2 regions of the Cupriavidus sp. H19C3 genome follow, and region 2 is predicted to be linked to the other one. Evidence: riboswitches for the same ligand, from Rfam matches in the RefSeq annotation. Region 2 holds a riboswitch; the other holds the start of a gene.
The links. Region 2 has a riboswitch for glycine ahead of DFLDMN_RS22620 (D-amino acid dehydrogenase). Riboswitches for the same ligand answer to the same signal wherever they lie in the genome.
Positions count from the first base shown of each region.

Region 1: linked by a shared signal. The riboswitch ahead of gcvT (glycine cleavage system aminomethyltransferase GcvT) and the one ahead of DFLDMN_RS22620 (D-amino acid dehydrogenase) in region 2 are both predicted to bind glycine.

Region 1 covers NZ_CP184985.1:2,835,719-2,845,625, forward strand. The annotation lists gene DFLDMN_RS13060 (OsmC family protein) at 18-488, opposite strand; gene DFLDMN_RS13065 (MBL fold metallo-hydrolase) at 530-1,279, opposite strand; gene DFLDMN_RS13070 (L-serine ammonia-lyase) at 1,501-2,877, opposite strand; gene DFLDMN_RS13075 (DUF421 domain-containing protein) at 2,906-3,445, opposite strand; gene gcvP (aminomethyl-transferring glycine dehydrogenase) at 3,565-6,480, opposite strand; gene gcvH (glycine cleavage system protein GcvH) at 6,583-6,963, opposite strand; gene gcvT (glycine cleavage system aminomethyltransferase GcvT) at 7,093-8,220, opposite strand; glycine riboswitch at 8,305-8,429, opposite strand; glycine riboswitch at 8,451-8,537, opposite strand; gene DFLDMN_RS13095 (YMGG-like glycine zipper-containing protein) at 8,683-8,907, opposite strand; gene DFLDMN_RS13100 (UvrD-helicase domain-containing protein) at 9,247-9,907, shown strand, end outside.
Region 2 covers NZ_CP184986.1:683,295-693,201, reverse strand. The annotation lists gene DFLDMN_RS22625 (class I SAM-dependent methyltransferase) at 126-968, opposite strand; glycine riboswitch at 1,262-1,425, shown strand; gene DFLDMN_RS22620 (D-amino acid dehydrogenase) at 1,474-2,772, shown strand; gene DFLDMN_RS22615 (alpha/beta fold hydrolase) at 2,818-3,894, opposite strand; gene DFLDMN_RS22610 (hypothetical protein) at 4,138-4,515, opposite strand; gene DFLDMN_RS22605 (hypothetical protein) at 5,196-6,170, shown strand; gene DFLDMN_RS22600 (ferritin-like domain-containing protein) at 6,381-6,932, shown strand; gene DFLDMN_RS22595 (tripartite tricarboxylate transporter substrate binding protein) at 6,977-7,957, opposite strand; gene DFLDMN_RS22590 (FAD-dependent oxidoreductase) at 8,122-9,907, opposite strand, start outside.

The DNA of each region.
Region 1 (9,907 bases), on a different replicon from region 2:
CGTTCGCAGACGCAGGCTCAGGCGGGATAGACCGGCTCGCAGCGTACCTCCGTCCTGACCGAGTTCGCGATATAGCAGGCATCGTGCGCGGCATGATGGAGTTCATCGATGTCGGCACGCGTGGGTACGCGCTCGCCCGAGAACGCCACGTCGGGGCGCAAGGTGACCACCGTCATCGCCATGCGGCCTTCGGCATCGCGCGCCATCACGCCCACGGCCTTGTCCTCATAGCGATCCACGCAAAAGCGCCGCCTGGCCGCAAGCCCGAGAAACCACAACATATGGCACGCAGACAGCGAGGCCACGAACGCCTCCTCGGGATCGACCGCGGAAGCATCCGACATCGGCAGCGGCACCACATGCGGCGACGAAGAACCCGGCAACTCGACGCCACCGTCGAAGCGGATGCGATGCCGGCGGCTATAGCGGTTGTCGAGAAAATCCTGCCCATCGCGTTGCCACAGCAGTTCGGTCGTGTATTCGGACATGGAATAGGCTCGCTGCAAAGATGTCGTCGGGGGGAAATCCGTCACGCACCGTGCGGCACGCGTTCGCCATCGCGCTCGCCGCCGTGCAGGCCCAGGCGCTGGTTGGCGGGCACCGCCACATCGATCAGCCTGGGGCGCGGCAGGTTCAGCTGCTGCATCATTGCGATGAACTCGTCGCGCGTGCGGCCGGCCACGCGGCTGTTGTGAGCGCGTTCGTGGCCGACGGTCGACGAGGTGCGGCCCTTGTAGTCGTGCGCGGGAAATACCAGCGTGTCGTCGGGCAGGCGAAAGAGGCGCTGCGTCAGGCTGTCGTAGAGCGTGCCGGCATCGCCGGACTGGAAGTCGGTGCGGCCGCAGCCGTCGATCAATAGCGCGTCGCCGGTAAAGACGCGGCGCACGGTGCCCTGCGGCGTGTTCTCATCCCACAGGTAGCTCATGCTGCCGGCGGTATGTCCGGGCGTATGCAGGGCGCGCAGTACCTGCTTGCCGAAGACGAGCGTGTCGCCATCGATCAGTTGCTTCTGCGCGGGCTTGATATCGCAACCCGAGGGGGCGGCGGTGTGCGCGCCGGTCTGCAGGGCGACGTGGCCGGCCGAGGTGATATGGTCCGCGTGGGCATGGGTCTCGACCACCCACGCGAGGTGCGCGCCGGTGGAGGCAAGCAAGGCCATATCGCGCGCGAGTTGCCGGTCCACCGGGTCGATCAGCACGGCATCGTGCGTTTCCGCATCGATCAGCAGGTAGGTGAATGTGGACGAAGTCTCGTCGAACAGCTGATGGAAGGTCTGCATGGCGGCGGCCCCTGGCATGGCTTGGCGGGTGCGATGGCGTCTCTGGTCCGGCGACGTGAATCGCATGATACGCCCGCGCGTACGCTACGCCTATATGCGCACCCATGCGTGCCCGTACGTGTGCCCATACGTGTGCCCATACGTGTGCCTATCCGCGTGCCTATCCGCGTCTCCCGACGTTGCCTGTACCCAGCGCCGGCCACGGTGTAGCCCGCAGCCCATCAGCACTCCACGATATTGACCGCCAGGCCGCCGCGCGCGGTTTCCTTGTACTTGGTTTTCATATCGGCGCCGGTTTCGCGCATGGTCTTGATCACCGAGTCGAGCGACACATAGTGCGTCCCATCGCCGCGCAACGCCATGCGCGCCGCGTTCACCGCCTTGACCGCCGCCATCGCATTGCGCTCGATGCACGGAATCTGCACCAGCCCGCCGACCGGATCGCAGGTCAGGCCAAGATTGTGCTCCATGCCGATCTCGGCGGCATTCTCGACCTGCTCCGGGGTGCCACCGAGCACGGCGGCCAGCGCGCCGGCCGCCATCGAGCATGCCACGCCGACCTCGCCCTGGCAGCCCACCTCGGCCCCCGAGATCGAGGCGTTGAGCTTGTACAGCAGCCCGATCGCACCGGCCGTCAGCAGGAAATCCACCACGCCCTCGCGGCTGGCACCAGGAACGAAGCGGTCGTAGTAATGCAACACGGCCGGTATGATGCCGGCGGCGCCGTTGGTCGGCGCGGTCACCACGCGCCCGCCCGCGGCGTTCTCTTCGTTGACGGCGATGGCATAGAGATTGACCCAGTCCATCACCGAGAGCGGATCGGACAGCGCGCGTTCGGCGCGTTCGGTCAGGCTGCGATAAAGCTCGGGCGCGCGCCGGCGGACCTTGAACGGCCCCGGCAGTTCGCCATCGGTGCGGCAGCCGCGCGTCACGCAGCGCTGCATCACGTCCCAGATATGCAGCAGGCCGTCCGTGACCTCGGCTTCGGAGCGCCACACGAGTTCGTTCTCGAGCATCAGGCGCGCGATCGATTTGCCGCTGCCGCGTGCCATGTCGAGCATGGCGCGCCCGCTCGTGAACGGATGGGGCAACTGCCGGCTGGCGGCCAGCACCTGCGTATTGGGCGCACCCGCGGTTACCACGAAGCCGCCGCCGACCGACAGGTAGCGCGCCTCGCGCAACGGCGTGCCGTCCGCGTCGAACGCGTGGAACTTCATGCCATTGGGATGCTCGGCCAGGGCCTCGCGCCGATAGAACGCGATGTGTTCGCGCTCGACAAACGGCACCGTGTGCGTGCCCAGCAGCGCCATCGTGCGCGCCTGCCGCACCGCGGCGAGCCTGGCATCGATGCTGTCGGGGTCGATGGTGTCCGGTGCCTCGCCCATCAGGCCGAGCATGACACCCTTGTCGGTACCGTGGCCCTTGCCGGTGGCGCCGAGCGAGCCGTACAACTCCACGCGCACGTTAGCCACGCGCGCCAGCAGGCCATCGCGCTCCAGGCCCTGCGCAAACATCAGGGCGGCGCGCATCGGTCCCACGGTGTGCGAGCTCGACGGGCCGATACCTACCTTGAACAGATCGAAAACACTGACGGCCACGGTCTCTCTCCAGTATGGCGCGCGGGCTCTATACCTGCGCGTCGATCTCGGGCTTGTCCGGCTCACGCCAGAGCGTGCCGGGTGCCGGTTTGTCGCTCGGCGGCGCCTCGCGCTTGATCACGCTGACGGTGCCGTCGATTTCGAGGACGGCAAAGTGGACGTCGCCGATGTGCTCGCAGCCGGCGCGCCGCAGCACCTTGTGCAGCTCATGCATGCTGATGCGCTCGCGCCGCATCACGTCCTCGTAGATCTTGCCTTCGTGAATCAGGAGCTGCGGCTTGCCGCCCACGAAGGCCTCGAAGCGCCGGCTGCGCCAGGTGAAGTAGCCCAGCACCACGTCGGCCGAGAACAGCGTGACGGCGAGGATCAGGCCCGCCGCCACCGAGTTGTCGCCGGCGTTCATGGCGTTCTGCACCGCGTTGGAAATGATCAGCAGCAGGATCAGGTCGAACGGGGTGAGCTGGCCGATCTGGCGCTTGCCCGACCATCGCATCAGCACGAGCAGGGCGCCGTAGACGATCAGGCCGCGCAGGACGAATTCCCACCAGGGCGCTTCGAGGTTCCACATGGACGAGGTCTCCGCTCAGGATGCGCCGCGAACATGGGCGCCTCCTCAGCATAGCGCTTCGGCACCGCCGCTGTGTGTCCGGCGGCGCCTGACAGGCCGCCATCCCCGGCGGCCCGCGCTTACTCCTCGTACGCGCTCATCGGAATGCACGAGCAGAACAGGTTGCGGTCGCCGTACACGTTGTCGGCACGGCCGACCGGCGGCCAGTACTTCTGCGTGCGCAGCGAGGCCACCGGATACGCGGCTTCCTCGCGGGTATAGGCGTGCGTCCATTCGTTGGCGGTGACCACCGCGGCGGTGTGGGGCGCGTGCCTGAGCGGGTTGTCCTCGCGATCGAAGCTGCCGTCTGCCACCCGGCCGATCTCGGCACGGATCGCGATCATCGCGTCGATAAAGCGGTCGAGTTCGTGCAGCGATTCGCTCTCGGTCGGCTCGATCATCAGCGTGCCCGGCACCGGGAAGCTCATGGTCGGCGCATGGAAGCCGTAGTCCATCAGGCGCTTGGCCACGTCCTCGTTGCTGATGCCGGTGTCCTTCTGCAGCGGGCGCAGGTCCAGGATGCACTCGTGCGCCACCAGGCCGTGCTGGCCGGTATAGAGCACCGGATAATGCGGCGCCAGGCGGCGCGCCACGTAGTTGGCGGCGAGGATGGCGTTTTCGGTGGCGGCGGTCAGGCCGTCAGAGCCCATCATGGCGATATACATCCACGAGATCGGCAGGATGCTGGCCGAGCCGAACGGCGCCGCGGACACGCCGCCGATGCCGTTGTCGTCGCGGCGATAGCCGACGCTGTCCTGGTTGGGCAGGAAGTCCGCGAGGTGCGCGCCCACCGCCACCGGGCCCACGCCGGGGCCGCCACCGCCGTGCGGAATGCAGAAGGTCTTGTGCAGGTTGAGGTGCGACACGTCGCCACCGAACTGGCCCGGCGCGGCGGTGCCCACCATCGCGTTCATATTGGCGCCGTCCACGTACACCTGACCGCCATGGCGGTGCACGATCTCGCAGATCTGCTGCACGCCCTGTTCGAACACGCCGTGCGTGGACGGATAGGTGATCATGATCGCGGCCAGGTTGCTGCTGTGCTGCTGCGCCTTCTTCTCGAGATCGGCAAGGTCGACGTTGCCGTTATCGTCGCAGGCCACCACCACCACCTGCATGCCGGCCATCTGCGCCGAGGCGGGATTGGTGCCATGCGCGGACGACGGAATCAGGCAGATATTGCGGTGCGCCTCGCCCCGGCTCGCGTGGTACTTCTGGATGATCAGCAGGCCCGCGTATTCGCCCTGCGAGCCCGCATTCGGCTGCAGGCTCACGGCGGCATAGCCGGTGGCCGCGCACAGCATGGCTTCGAGCTGGTCGATCATCTCGCGATAGCCGACGGTCTGGTCGAGCGGCGCAAACGGATGGATGCGGCTGAACTCGGGCCAGGTGACCGGGATCATTTCGCTGGTGGCGTTCAGCTTCATCGTGCACGAGCCGAGCGGAATCATGGTGCGGTCGAGCGCCAGGTCCTTGTCGGCCAGCATGCGCAGGTAGCGCAGCATTTCATGCTCGGCATGGTGCGTGTTGAACACCGGATGCGTGAGGTACGCGCTGGTACGCGCGAGCGTGTCCGGATAGCCGGCGCCGGCAGCGGCCTCGATGGCATCGAAGTCGGGCAGCGGCTTGCCGTGCGCAAAGATCTCCCACAGCGTCAGCACATCCTCGCGCGTGGCGGTTTCATCGAGCGAGATGCCGATGCGCGTGCCGCCCGCATGACGCAGGTTGATGCCGTGCGACGTGGCGGCGGCGTGGATGGCTTCGGTCTGGAAGCCGGTATCGAGCGTCAGCGTATCGAAAAAGGTCTGGTTGAGCGGGGTATGGCCGAGCTGCCTCAGGCCCGCGGCCAGCGTGGCGGTGAGGCGATGCACGCGCTGCGCAATGCGCTTGAGGCCCTGCGGACCATGGTAGACCGCATACATCGACGCCATCACGGCCAGCAGTACCTGCGCGGTACAGATGTTGGAGGTGGCCTTCTCGCGGCGGATATGCTGCTCGCGCGTCTGCAGTGCAAGCCGGTAGGCGCGGTTGCCCTGCGCGTCGATGGTCACGCCCACCAGGCGGCCCGGCATCGAGCGCTTGAACGCGTCCTTGACCGCCATGTAGCCCGCGTGCGGGCCGCCAAAGCCGAGCGGCACGCCAAAGCGCTGCGAGTTGCCGACCGCCACATCCGCGCCCCATTCGCCCGGTGCGGCCAGCAGCGTCAGTGCCAGCAGGTCGGCGGCGGCCACCACCAGGCCGCCCGCGGCGTGCACGGCGTCGGCGATCGCGCGGTAGTCGGTCACATCGCCGTTGACGCCCGGATATTGCAGCAGCACGCCGAACGCATGCGCCGAGGCCGCTTCGGCGGCGGGGCCGACCCTGACCTCGATGCCGAGCGGCAGCGCGCGGGTGCGTACCACTTCCAGCGTCTGCGGCAGGACGTCATCGGCCACGTAGAAGGTATTGGAGGCATGCTTGTTGACGCGTTGCAGCAGCGTCATCGCTTCCGCCGCGGCGGTGCCTTCGTCGAGCATCGACGCGTTGGCGATATCGAGGCCGGTCAGGTCGGTCACCATCTGCTGGAAGTTCAGCATGGCTTCCAGGCGGCCTTGCGAGATCTCCGGCTGGTACGGCGTGTACGCGGTGTACCAGGCCGGGTTCTCGAAGATATTGCGCAGGACCACGCCCGGCGTGAGCGTGTTGTAGTAGCCCTGGCCGATAAAGCTCTTGAATACCTTGTTCTTGCTTGCCAGCCCGCGCAGCTTGGCCAGCGCGGCTTCCTCGGTCAGCGGTGCGGTGAATTCGCCCAGCGGCATGCCGTCGCGGCGGCGGATGGCGGCGGGAATCACGGCATCGATCAGCGCGGCGCGGCTGTCGTAGCCGAGCACCTTCAGCATGTGCTGCTGTTCGGCGTTATCGGGACCGATATGGCGGGTGGAGAACGCGTCGCGCGCCTCCAGGTCGGCCAGCGTGGGCCGGGATTGCGCGGCGTTCATGGGCAGCGGGGCGTTCATGGCAAGGAATCTCTTGGTCGCGGCAGTGCCGGTGGTCGGCCGGCGCTGCCAGGTACTTCATCGTTGCGCGCCCCGCTGGCTCGGCGGGGCGCGGCGTCAGTGTCAGGCGCCGACGCTGGCCTTGTAGGCGTCGACGTTCATCAGGCCGTTCACGTCGTCGGCGTTGGCCGGCTTGAGCTTGAACAGCCACGCGTCGAACGCGTTGGCGTTGACGCTCTCGGGGGCGGCGGTGGCAGCCTCGTTCACGGCGATCACTTCGCCGGCCACGGGCGCGTAGATGTCGGAAGCGGCCTTCACCGACTCCACCACGGCGAGCGCGTCGCCCGCGCCGACCGCACGGCCCACCTCGGGCAGCTCGAGGAAGACGATGTCGCCCAGCGCGTCCTGCGCATGGTCGGTGATGCCGATGGTCAGGGTGCCGTCGGCTTCGACGCGTACCCACTCATGCGACTCGGTGTACTTGAGGTCAGCGGGGAAATTCATGAAGGTTCTCCGGAAATCAGTGGTGTCTGTTCTTGGGTGACTTGGATGCCTGCCGGACAGCCATGCCGGCGGGCGGGTCTGGTGACCGTGGTGTGACCGTGGTTAGCGAGCCGGGGCCCGGGCGGACCATCAGCTCACGAGTGCCTTGCCATTGCGCACAAACGGCAGTTTAACCACAGTTGCGGTCAGTTTGCGGTCACGAATGGCCACCTGGACCTCGCTGCCGATCGCGACTTCCTTCGGTAACCGTGCGAATGCGATAGACAGCGACAGCGACGGGCTGAAGGTGCCGCTGGTGATCTCGCCGTCGCCGGCGGGGGTGATGACCTTCTGGTGCGCGCGCAGCACGCCACCCTTGTCGCGCAGGATCAGCCCGGCAAAGGTCTGGCGCTGGCCGTCGGCCAGCAGCGCGGCCTTGCCGGTGAAGTCACGCTCGCTTTGCAGATCGACGGTCCAGGCCAGGCCGGCGTCGAGCGGCGAGGTATGGATGTCCATGTCCTGGCCGTAGAGGTTCATGCCGGCTTCCAGGCGCAGCGTGTCGCGCGCGCCCAGGCCGGCCGGGCGCACGCCGGCGGCCTCCAGCTTTTCCCAGATGGCGGCCACGTTGGCCGCGGGTACCACCAGTTCGAAACCGTCCTCGCCCGTGTAACCGGTGCGGGCGACCATCAGTTCGCCCACGGCGGGGTCCTGCACCACCAGCGCATTGAACGGCTTGAGCGCGTCGGCAGGGCGGGTGGAGGGGAAGGCCGCGTACACGCGGCTGCGCGCATTGGGGCCCTGCACGGCGACGATCGCGAGCGCGTCGGTGCCGGCCGGCGCCACATCGCCGCGGCGCGGCGTGATGGTGACATCGCTGCCGGTGGCGGCATTGCGCGCGCGGATCCATTCGATATCGCCGAGCGCCGTGCTGGCGTTCACCACCAGGCGGAAGCGGTCCTCGGCAAAGAAATAGACGATCAGGTCGTCGATGACGCCGCCTTTCTCGTCGAGCATGCAGGAATACAGGGCCTTGCCCGGCGTCTGCAGCTTGTCGACGTTATTGGCCAGCAGGCCGCGCAGGAAAGTACGGGTATTGGCGCCGGTCAGGTCGACCACGCACATGTGGGAGACGTCGAACATGCCGGCGTCGCTGCGCACGGCGTGATGTTCCTCGATCTGGGAGCCGTAGTTGACGGGCATGTCCCAGCCGCCAAAATCGACCATGCGGGCGCCAAGGGCGCGGTGAATGGCGTTGAGGGGCGTGGCCTGAAGTGTCATGGAGTCCTCGGAGGCGGCGTGGTTCGGGTCGCGAAAACAATAAAGGGGTCATCCGTCGCGAACGCTTTCGCAGCGTCCGCGACGGATGACCCCTCTGTCCTCGATACCTGAGAGATTACGACGCGCCTGTGCGCGTCGTGCGCCCCTTCGGTGGACACGCTCATCATGCACGGATGCTATGACGGGTGTCGCTCTCCAGAGTTCTGCATGCATCGTGTGCATGTTGCATGCAGATCCGACCGGTCCATGGTGCCTGAGAGTTTTCGGGTGATACCCCTTCGGCGGCGCAAGTCTGCGCGCTCTCCCGGACGGATGCGCGTGAATGTACGGGAGCGCGGAGGGCGTGTCAACGCCGGGAGCGCCATCGCGGCCGCGCCAGGGAACGGTCGGCTGGGCCTTCCCTGCGCCCCGGCTGCCGGCCAGGCCGGGCGCGTGACGCCTCCGGAAGGCACCTGGAGGTAATTATTTCCTGTCCTTGGTAATGACGTTACCCACCACGCCGCCGACGGCTGCCCCGCCGAGCGTGCCCAGTGCACTGCCGTCGGTCAGCACGGCACCGCCGGCCGCGCCGACGCCGGCGCCGATTGCGGTATTGCGCTGGCGCGGCGTCCAGTCCGCGCAGCCTGCGAACATCGTGACGGTGACACCCACGAGCGTGGCGCGGGACAGGATCTTCGAGATCTTCATGATGGCCTCCATCGGTTGTTGAGGTTGTGGAACTCGTCGACGGCGCGGGCGCCCGGCAACGCGGGCCCCGTGCCTTCGTGCTCCTCAGAGGCAACAAACATGCCCCGGGTTGCGCATTGCTTACGCCCGTTGGCAGTTGTTACTTCCGTGAAACAGGTGGGCCGGCGGAGCGGTGCATGCGGCGATTGGCGGGGACGCGCGTGTTAACATCGTCCGCTTTGCACACCGCCCCCGCATCGCTCTCGCACGTGCCTGAGCCGGCACGTCGAGCCGGTGCCGCACGTCGGTGCCTCGGTGCGCCAGCGCCCCAGCCGCCTACCCCTCGCCACCTCTAGCCTCATGACCCACGGACTCAACGCCGCCCAATCCGAAGCCGTCCGCTACCTGGACGGACCGTGCCTCGTGCTGGCCGGCGCGGGCTCCGGCAAGACGCGTGTGATCACGCAAAAGATCGCGCACCTGATCGAGGACAAGGGCTTCGAGCCGCGCCATATCGCCGCCGTGACCTTTACCAACAAGGCGGCCAAGGAGATGCAGGAGCGCATCGCCAAGCTGATGGAGGGCAAGACCACGCGCGAGGGCAAGCGCATTCCGCTCAAGCAGCTCACGGTTTGTACTTTTCACTCGCTGGGCGTGCAGATCCTGCGCATGGAGGCCGAGCACGTCGGCCTCAAGCCACAGTTCTCGATCATGGATTCGGACGACTGCTTCGGCCTGGTGCAGGAACAGCTCGCCACCACCGACAAGAAGCTGATCCGCAGCGTGCAGAGCACCATCTCGCTGTGGAAGAACGGCATGATCGATCCGGAGGCCGCGATCGCGCAGGCCGCCAGCGCCGAGGAGCACCAGGCCGCGCTGGTCTACCGCAACTACGTCGCCACGCTGCATGCGTACCAGGCGGTCGACTTCGACGACCTGATCCGGTTGCCGGCCGAGCTGTTCGCGCGCGACGAGACCGTGCGCCTCAAGTGGCAGAACCGGCTGCGCTACTTCCTGGTCG
Region 2 (9,907 bases):
TAGTCTGGAGTAGACAGATCTGTATGTCAAGCGCGCTTTGCAAGAAGGCTCCGGGCACGGGGCGGAAGCGCGGGCGGAGGTGCGGGCAAAGCGCGGCGCCGCCCGCCCCGCGCGCCCGACCGCAGCTAGTGCCGGGTGATGACCACCTCCAGGTATTCGCTGGGCACCACCATGGCCTCGCTGCCGGCCACGTTGAGGCTGTCGAGGAGATCGGTGAGGTCGCGCGTGAGCGCATCGGCACGGTCGGGTGGCAACGCGGCGAAGGCCTTGTGCACGGGGCCGTACCAGGTGCGGAATACCTCGATGAAATGCGCGGGCGACCGGTAGCGGAAGCGGAACATGCGAGGCGTGACCGCGATAGTCACGCCATGAGGATCGAACAGTGTGTGCAGATGTTCCTCCACGCCCCACCTGGACGGTGGCGCGACGTCGGGCGGCGGTGGCACATACGCACCGAGCGCCTTGAACATCTGCCCGACGAATCCCTGCGGCGTCCAGTTGGCCAGGCCGATGCGGCCGCCGGGTCGGCACACGCGCGCCATTTCCGCCGCGCATTGCTTCTGGTCGGGCGCGAACATCACGCCAAAGGTGGATAGCACGGCGTCGAAGCTGCCATCGTCGAATGGCAGGGCCTCGGCATCCGCCTGCCGGAAGGTCACGTCGAAGCGTTCCGCGCGGGCACGCTCGGCGCCACGCTCGAGCAAGGTGCCCACGTAATCGGTCGAGGTCACCTTGCAGCCGCGGCGAGCGGCCGCCAGCGTGGCGTTGCCGTTGCCGGCGGCCACGTCCAGTACCGCTTCGTCCCAGCGCAGATCGCAGGCTTCCGCCAGTTGCTCGCCCACGAGTTGCAGCGTGGTGCCGATCACCGCATAGTCGCCGCTGGCCCATGCGGCCTGCTGGCGGCCCTTGAGCGCGGTGAGATCGGTGGGCGCCGGGTTGGCGGACGCCGGGGTGGTAGATGAGGCCATGGGAAGTCCTTTCCGTCCGACGCGATCGCAGTCGCCGTGCAGGCATCGTGTCGGGCGTGGCAAGAGGGGGCGCGTGCACCGGTTGCCCGCGCACTACCCAGCGTAGTCCATCGGGACGCGGGCACCGGCATGCCGCGCCCGTGCCTTGCGGAATGCCATGCACGCGTGTTACTGTCGCGCCATCCAGGAGAACGGTGCGCCCTTGCGGCGACCGTACCGAAGGCGTAACCCTCGGAACGCTCAGGTGCACGGGTGCCAGACACCCCATGTGCGAAGACTGGATCGACGGACTAGACCGACAAACTGGAGAGCGTTGCACGCGTGGGCACGCCGGCAGATCAACAGGCCGGCATCACCCGGCGAGGCAGCCGCCGAAGGGGCAAGCCAGCGCCGGTCCGCGCATGCAACGCGCGGCTGGCATGGCGAATCTCTCAGGCAAAAGGACAGTGGGGGCAGGCGGATCATGATGATCCGCCTGCCCCCTTTACTTTCCGGAGCCTGAGAAATGAAAGTCATCGTTATGGGGGCGGGCGTGATCGGCGTCGCCTCGGCGTGGTACCTGGCCAAGGCCGGGCATGAAGTCACGGTCCTCGAGCGCAACAACGGCGCGGCGCGCGAGACCAGTTTCGGCAACGGCGGACAGATCTCCGTCAGCCACGCCGAACCCTGGGCCAATCCGGCCGCGCCGTGGAAGCTCCTGCGCTGGCTCGGCCGCGAGGATGCGCCGTTGCTGTTCCGCCTGCGCGCCGATCCGGCACAGTGGTCGTGGGGCCTCAAGTTCCTGCGCGAATGCGCGGCGCGCCGCTCCACGCACAACATGATCCAGATCCTCAACCTGGGCACCTATAGCCGCGCCAGCCTGCAGGCATTGCGGCAGGAGACCGGCATCGAGTACGACCAGCTCACGCGCGGCATCCTGCATTTCTATACCAGCCAGAAGGAATTCGATGCCGCCATCGAGCCGGCGCGCATCATGCGCGAACTCGGTTGCGAGCGGCGCGTGGTCGGCCCGGACGAAGTGGTCCGGCTCGAACCCGCCCTGGCCTCGATCGCGCCGCGCCTGGCCGGCGCCACCTACACGAGCCAGGACGAGTCCGGCGATGTGCACCGCTTTACCACGCGGCTTGCGGCCTTGTGCGAGGCCCATGGCGTGCGCTTCCGCTATGGCGTACGCGTGCAGAAGCTGCATGCCGAAGGCGGCCGCATGCGCGGCGTGGAGTTTGCCGACGAAACCGGCGGCTACCAGATTGCGCGCGCCGATGCCTACGTGCTCGCGCTCGGCAGCTTCAGTCCGATGCTTGCCCGTCCGCTCGGCGTCAAGCTCGATATCTATCCGGCCAAGGGTTACTCGGCCACGCTGCCGGTGCTCGACCCCGCGCGCGCGCCGACGGTCAGCCTGACCGACGACGAGTACAAACTGGTGTTCTCGCGCTTTGGCGACCGCCTGCGCATTGCGGGCACGGCGGAGCTGAACGGCTATGGCATGGCGCTCAATCCGGTGCGTTGCGAAGCCATCGTCCGCCGCACGCTCGACATCTTTCCAGGCATGAGCCGGCCCGAGCTCGCCAGCTACTGGACCGGCCTGCGGCCCGCCACGCCGGGCAATGTGCCGTACATCGGCGCGAGCGGCGTGGACGGGCTCTGGCTCAACACGGGCCACGGCACGCTGGGATGGACGCACGGGTGCGGATCGGGACGTGCCATTGCCGAACTGATCAGCGGGCGTGTGCCCGAAGTGGACTTCGCGTTCAGCGGTGCCCTGCCCGCGCCGGTCACGCCGACGGCATGGCGGCACGCGGCCTGAGCTCGCGTCGGTGACCCGGGACGCCGAGGCAAACGTGCCCGTGCGTCACGCGCGGGGCCGGTCGAAACCGGCCTCGCGCGCGAGCACGATCGCCTGCGAACGGTTCTCCACTTCGAGCTTGGAGAAGATGCTCGTGATGTGATTGCGCACGGTCTTCTCGCACAGCCCCAGGTGCGCGGCGATCTGCGCGTTGTCGCGCCCTTGCGCGATCAGCACCACGATATCGCGTTCGCGCCGCGTCAGCGTGGTGAAGGCCGGGTCCGCCACCGGCTGCGACGCCGGCAGGAACGCGCGCACCTCCTCGAGCCAGCGGTCCCACGCGGGCTCGTCTTCGAGCAGCAGATGGTTGCCGCTCTCCAGCGGCACGAAATGCGCGCGCGGGATCATGCTCGCGATCAGGCGGCCCTCGTCGAACGGCACGCGCGCATCGGCAACCGCATGCAGCACCAGCGTCGGGCAGGCGACCTGCGGCAGCAGGTCCACCACGTCGATATCGTTGAAGACGCGCATAAAGCGCGCCGCGTTCTTTGGCGAGGTGGAAACCCGTTCCAGCTCGTTGAACCAGCGATGCTGCGCGGCGGTGCCGCCGGGAATGAACTGGGAGGTGAAGAACTGGCGGAAGGCCGGATTCTCCTGCCCCCAGCCCAGCTCGGCAAGGCGCGCCATCAGTTCCGCTTCCTCGCGCTTCTCGGGCGTGGGGTTGCGCTTGAGCCGGCCGCGCGCATAGCCGCCATGCACGATCAGATGCGTCACACGCTCGGGGTGCCTGACCGCGTACGCCACCGCGATCGACGCGCCCTGCGAGATGCCGAGCAACGGAAAGCGGTCCACGCCGGTGGCATCGACGATGGTTTCCAGGTCGCGCAGCCATGCGGCGAACGAGAGGTCCTCAACATGACGGTCCGACAGACCGCAGCCGCGTTCGTCATAGCGCACGAAAGTGTGATCCTCCGACAGCGCGCACATCATATGGCTCCACACCGGACTGGCCACATCGAATTCAAGATGGCTCATCCAGTTGGCCGCCTTGACCAGCGGCGGCCCGCGGCCGGAGATGGCATACGCCAGCCGCACGCCATCGAGGCTGGTGCACAGGCGTATCTGTTGCTTGAGCGTCGGCATGGGCGACTTCCGCGGGCAGGTTGCGGGCGCGAGCCAGGCGGCGCACGGCACGCGCACGGCACCATCGGCTCGCCGTGTCCGGACAGGACGGGTGATTCCATCAGATTAGCAAAGGATATCTGGCGCGTCGGCCAAGAGAGGGCCCGCCGGCCGTATGCGATGCACCGGCCGGGGAAAAACATAGCGCGTGCGCCGCATGGGCGCCTTATCTATCTGCTCTGCGCAACATCGGTTTCCGTCTGGTCATGCCTGGCGATACAGGCAGTCGCTACCGGCCGTGGTGATACGGCCGCCGCCTTCCGTGTAGGGATCACGCGTACCGTTGTGCGCCCCGTTGCCGTAGGGGTCGGTACGGTCCGTGGCCATCCCGTCCGTGTACGGATCGAAGCCACCCGCCTTGCACACCGACCTGCCCGCCGGCGCGGCGACAGCCAGCATGGCGGCCTCCGCCGACGGCATGCGCGCGCCGTCGGTAAAGGGGTCGCGCGGGCCGGTGTGAGCCACCGCGAGCGGTAACGACGATGACGATGGCGCCGCGCCACGGTCGGCATGAGCGAGGCCGGACAGGCCGGCGGCCATGGCAAAAGCGGCAAGCAGGGTCTTGGCATGATTCGTACGCATATCTAACTCCAACTCCAACGGAGGACCGCATGGCATCGTGCCGACGCGGCAGGGTCCTCGTGCGGGCGATCGCGCTTGGGTGTGACTGGCCGCACGGGATCGCCCTTGCCGTGGCTGCCTGGTCTTGACGCATCTCAGGGCCCGCAAGTCGCGCGGGCCTGCACGCATCCGACGCATGGATCTGTTGATGGCCGTACCGATGGATTCGTTGGCGTGGAGTTTGGGTAAAACCCGCGTGTCCGACATGAGGCCGAGGTCCCGCCCCGGGGCCGCGCATGCGCGACATTCGGCCAGCATGGCGGCGCCATTACGGGTCAACCATTAGGACCGTGGTCCCGGGTTGCGGGTTATTACGGAGGGCACGCCGTACCGGGCCCGGGGCGGCAGCGCCATCGCGCCATGCCGCGCCGATGTCCCGGCATGGCGAGGTGGATCGCGGCTACCAGCCGATACAGCGCTGTCGTGCGATTGCCCGCACCATCCATCGCGCCGTGAAAGCCCGCGCGCGCGCCGTGTCTAAGATCGTTTTCAGGCCGACCGGGACCGTGGTCCCGGCTCACGGGCTGTCCTGGCCGCGTGCCCGCGCGCATTCCGGGACGTGGGCCTCAGGTCCGGGCCGAGCCTCGCTGGAATCATTGCCAGACGTCCGCAACGGACGGAAACAACGACAGGAGTCCCGCATGCAAGCCGCAACCATCGACACCCAACGCTACGCCCGCTGCATCGCCACCTCACGGCGTATCCGCTGGGATATCGACCAGGACGTGATCCGCCAGCGCAAGTTCGACCTCTCCCACAAGTTCCTGCCCGACGGGCTGTCGCTCGCCAACGAGCTGCCCTTCCTTGGCGAGTCGGAGCAGCGCTTCCTGAGCCAGGTACAGGGTCGCACCTACGCCAACATGTTCCGGCTCGTGGAGCGATTCATCGGCGCCAAGATCCTCGAGATCTCGCGCGATCACTGGCTCGGCGACCAGGTCGCGCTGGAAGCCCTGGTGCGCTTTACCGACGAGGAACTGAAGCACCAGGAACTGTTCCGTCGCGTCGAGCAACTGGCCGCCGAAGGCATGCCCGACGGCTACCGGTTCACACCCGATGCCAACGACGTGGCGAGCTTCGTGCTGGGCAAGCGCACCTGGGCCGTGCTCGGCCTCACCTGCCATGTCGAGCTGATCTCGCAGTCGCACTATCGCGCCAGCATCGGTACCGCGCCGGGATTGTCCGACCTGTACAAGGACATCTTCATGTTCCACTGGCGCGAGGAATCGCAGCATGCCATCCTCGACGAAATGGAATGGATGCGCGAGCACGGCAAGCTCGACGCCGCCGAACGCGATGCCGCCGTGGCCGACATGATCGAAATCGTCGGCGCGCTCGACCAGATCCTGCAGCACCAGGCCGAAGCCGATACGGCTTACTTCATGCGGTCGATGCGCGGCATGGCCGGCGAAGCCCCGCGCGCGCATGCGGTCGAGGCCGTGATACTCAAGGCCTACCGCTGGACCTTTATCGTCTCCGGGATGTTGGAGCCGCGCTTTATCAAGCTGATGGACGCGATGACCACCGAGGCGCAACGCGCGCGCATCGAGGCCGCGCTGGCGCCGCTGATGTATGCCATGCCGGCCGCGGGCGTGCCGGTGCCGGCCATGGCCGCGTGACACGCGCAGGGCCTGCGCACGCCGCCGCGCGCGGCGGCGGAGGCCCGTTGCGTCACGTGTAAGAACGAAAGCCGTGCAAGGTGGTGAATGTAAAAACGGCATCCGCCCCGCGCGCCCCCTTGATATATCGAGGAAAATTTACTGGCACACATTCTGCGTTCGTCCGGGGATACCCGATTTCCCACAACGACAGGACGACAAGGAGCTGCCATGTCCGACCAACCTTTCCTGACGGATATCAAAACCCTGCGCGAGCGCGCCCGCCAGCACATCGACGATGGCGCGGTGACGGCCGGCTACGATGCGGCGCGCGATACGGTGATCAAGCTGCTCAACGATGCGCTGGCGACCGAGATCGTCTGCACGCTGCGCTATCGCCGCCACTACTTCATGGCCAAGGGCCCCACCTCCAAGAGCGTGGCGGCGGAATTCCTTGCGCACTCCAACGAAGAACAGGGTCACGCCGATCAGATTGCCGAGCGCATCGTGCAACTGGGCGGCGAACCGGACTTCTCGCCCGATGGGCTGACCACGCGCAGCCATGCGGAGTACGTCGAGGGCGACTCGCTCAGCGACATGATCAAGGAGAACCTCGTGGCCGAGCGCATCGCGATCGACACCTATCGCGAGATCGTGCAATACCTGGGCGACAAGGACCCGACCTCGCGCCGGCTGATGGAGGAGATCCTCGCGGTGGAAGAGGAACACGCGGACGACATGGCGGACCTGCTGGCCGCCACCGGCAATGCGTCGAAGTCATGACGCGCAACAAGCCTGGCCCGCAATAAGCTATCCCACGCAATAGGCTATTCCGGCTGGATCCCGGCCTGCCTGATTTGCGCCGACCAGCGCGTCATTTCCTTGCGCAGCATCTGGTCGGCCTGGGCCGGGCTCATCGTGAGCGGCTCGAAGCCTTCCTTGATCAGGCGCGCCTTCAGTTCGGGTTCGGCCAGCGCCGCGTTGAGGGTCTGATTCAGGCGGTTCAGCACGTCCCTGGGCGTTCCCGCCGGCGCACTGACGATAAACCAGGTTTCGAACGAATAGTGCGGCAGTCCGGCTTCCGCCATGGTGGGCACGTCGGGCATCAGCGGCGAACGTCGGGGGCCCGTCACGGCGAGCGCACGCAGCTTGCCGGCCTGCACCTGCGGCATGGCCGCCGACAGGACCGGAAAGCTCATCTGCACCTGTCCCGCGATAGTGTCGACCATGGCCGGGCCGCCACCCTTGTACGGCACGTGCAGGATCTGCGTGCCCGATTCGGACTTGAACAACTCCGCCGCCATATGGAAGGTACTACCGGTCCCGGCCGAGCCGAAGCTCAGCTTGCCCGGCTGCGACCTGGCGAGTGCGATCAGTTCCCTGACGTTCTTCACGGGCAGGCTGTTGGTTACCACCAGCACATGTTGCGAGGTACCCATGGTGCCGACCGAGGCAAAGTCCCTGGCAGTGTCGAACGGCAACCTGGCGAACAGGAACGGATTGACGGCGAGCGCGACATTGTTGATGGCCAGCGTATAGCCATCGGGCCTGGCCTTGGCCAACTGGTCCATGCCGATATTGCCCGACGCGCCGGCACGATTGTCGGCGACCACCGGCTGGCCGAGCTGCTTGCCCCACGCATCGGTAATCAGGCGGCCCGCGATGTCGACGCTGCCGCCTGGCGCGAAGGGCACGATCAGGCGAATCGGACGGGCAGGGAAGGTTTCGGCGACGGCTTGCGAGCCGGCCGCGAACGCGGCAACGGCGCAGACAGCTTGCACGGCAAGGCGAGCGAACGCGCGTGTCATGGGTAGTCTCCTGTTGGACGCCGGGATCGGGCCCGGTCGAATATCGGCCCCGCCAGTCGACCTCGGTCGAGCTGGCAGGCCTGCAGTGTACCCATGCACCGGGAGGCCCGGATGTCGCGTTCAGACTGACATTGATGCCTGCATTTCACGAATTGCCGGCGAGGTCAGGCCACCGGCGCGCTGACCGCAGGCGCGGCCCTGCCCTCCTGGTTTTGCAGTTCGGCCAGGTAGCTGTGGATCTGCGCGACCACCGCCGCGCCCTCGCCCACCGCCGCCGCGACGCGCTTGGTGGAGCCCGAACGCACATCGCCAATCGCGAACACGCCGGGCACGCTGGTCTCGAGCGTATAGGCACCGCCGTCTTCACCCATCTGACACTTCTTGCGGGCGGCGGCACCGGTCAGCACAAAGCCCTTCTCGTCGGTCTTGACGTTGCAGGCACGCAGCCATTCGGTGTTGGGGGCGGCACCGATAAACAGGAACACGTGGCGCATCGGCACGGCGATCGGCGCGTCGCCCAGGGCACGCTCGCGATAGCGCACCGATTCCAGCCAGCCCTCGCCGTCCATGCCGGTGATCTGCGCATGCGTGTGCAGGTGCACGTTCGGCAGGCTGCGCAGACGATCGATCAGGTAGCGCGACATGGTGGCCTCGAGTCCCGCGCCGCGTACGAGAATATGCACCTCGGCCGCGTGCGAGGCCAGGTACACCGCCGCCTGGCCCGCCGAGTTGCCGCCGCCGATCAGCATCGCGTGCTCGTCCTTGCAGAGCTTGGCCTCGACCGGCGACGCCCAGTAGTAGACGCCACGCCCCTCGTACTGTTCGAGCGCGTCGATCTCCGCGCGCCGGTATTGCGCACCGCTGGCGATCACCACCGTGCGTGCCGGTACCTTGCGGCCGTCCTTCAGTTCGATATGGATCGGATGGTCGCCGCAATGGAGCGCCTTGACTTCGAGCGGAATCGCCACGTGCGCGCCAAACTTCTGCGCCTGCACGAAGGCGCGGCCGGCCAGCGCCTGCCCCGAAATACCGGTGGGAAAGCCCAGGTAGTTTTCGATGCGCGCGCTCGCGCCTGCCTGGCCGCCGGGCGAGCGGCAGTCGATCACGGCCACCGAGAGCCCTTCGGATGCCGCATACACGGCAGTGGCCAGCCCCGCCGGACCCGCGCCTACCACGATGACGTCATAGACGTGGCCCGGTTCGAACTCAGGCACGATGCCGAGGCACGATGCCAGCTGCCCCTCATCCGGTGCGCGCAGCACGCTGCCGTCGGGGCAGATCACCATCGGGAAATCGCTCTGCGGCGCGTTGCTGACATCGAGCAGGCTGGTGGCTTCGTGATCGGTTTCGATGTCGACCACCTTGTGCGGATAGGCATTGCGGCGCAGGAACGCCTGCAGCGAGAGCAGCAACGGCTCGGTGCCACGGCCCACCAGGACCGGGCCGCCACCGCGCTCGATCAGCCCGACCCGGCGCAGGATCAGCGCGCGCATGATGCGCTCGCCGAGCTCCGCTTCCGCCACCAGCAGCGCGCGCAGGCGCGGAGGCGGCACCACCAGCGCGGTGGTGTCTTCCAGCGCAATGGCGTCGACCAGCGCCGGGCGGCCGCTCAGTTGGCCGGTTTCCGCCAGGAACTGTCCGGGACCTTCCTCGTTGATGATGTGGTGGCGGCCCAGGCCATCGCGCTGCAGGATCTGCACCTTGCCGCGCAGGATCACATGCATGCCCGGTCCGCGATCGCCGATCCTGAACATGGTTTCGCCGCCGCGCCACGAGCGCTCCGTGCCAAACCGACGAATCCGTTCGATTTCGACAGGCGTCAGCGTGGGGTACATCTGGTGACGGCGTGACGTCAGCACGGAGAACGGTGCTTCGAGTCCCACCACCGGTTCTGGCTCGGTACGCGGCACGTCCGCCACTTCCGGTTGTTCGATCGCATCCCGCTCGGCC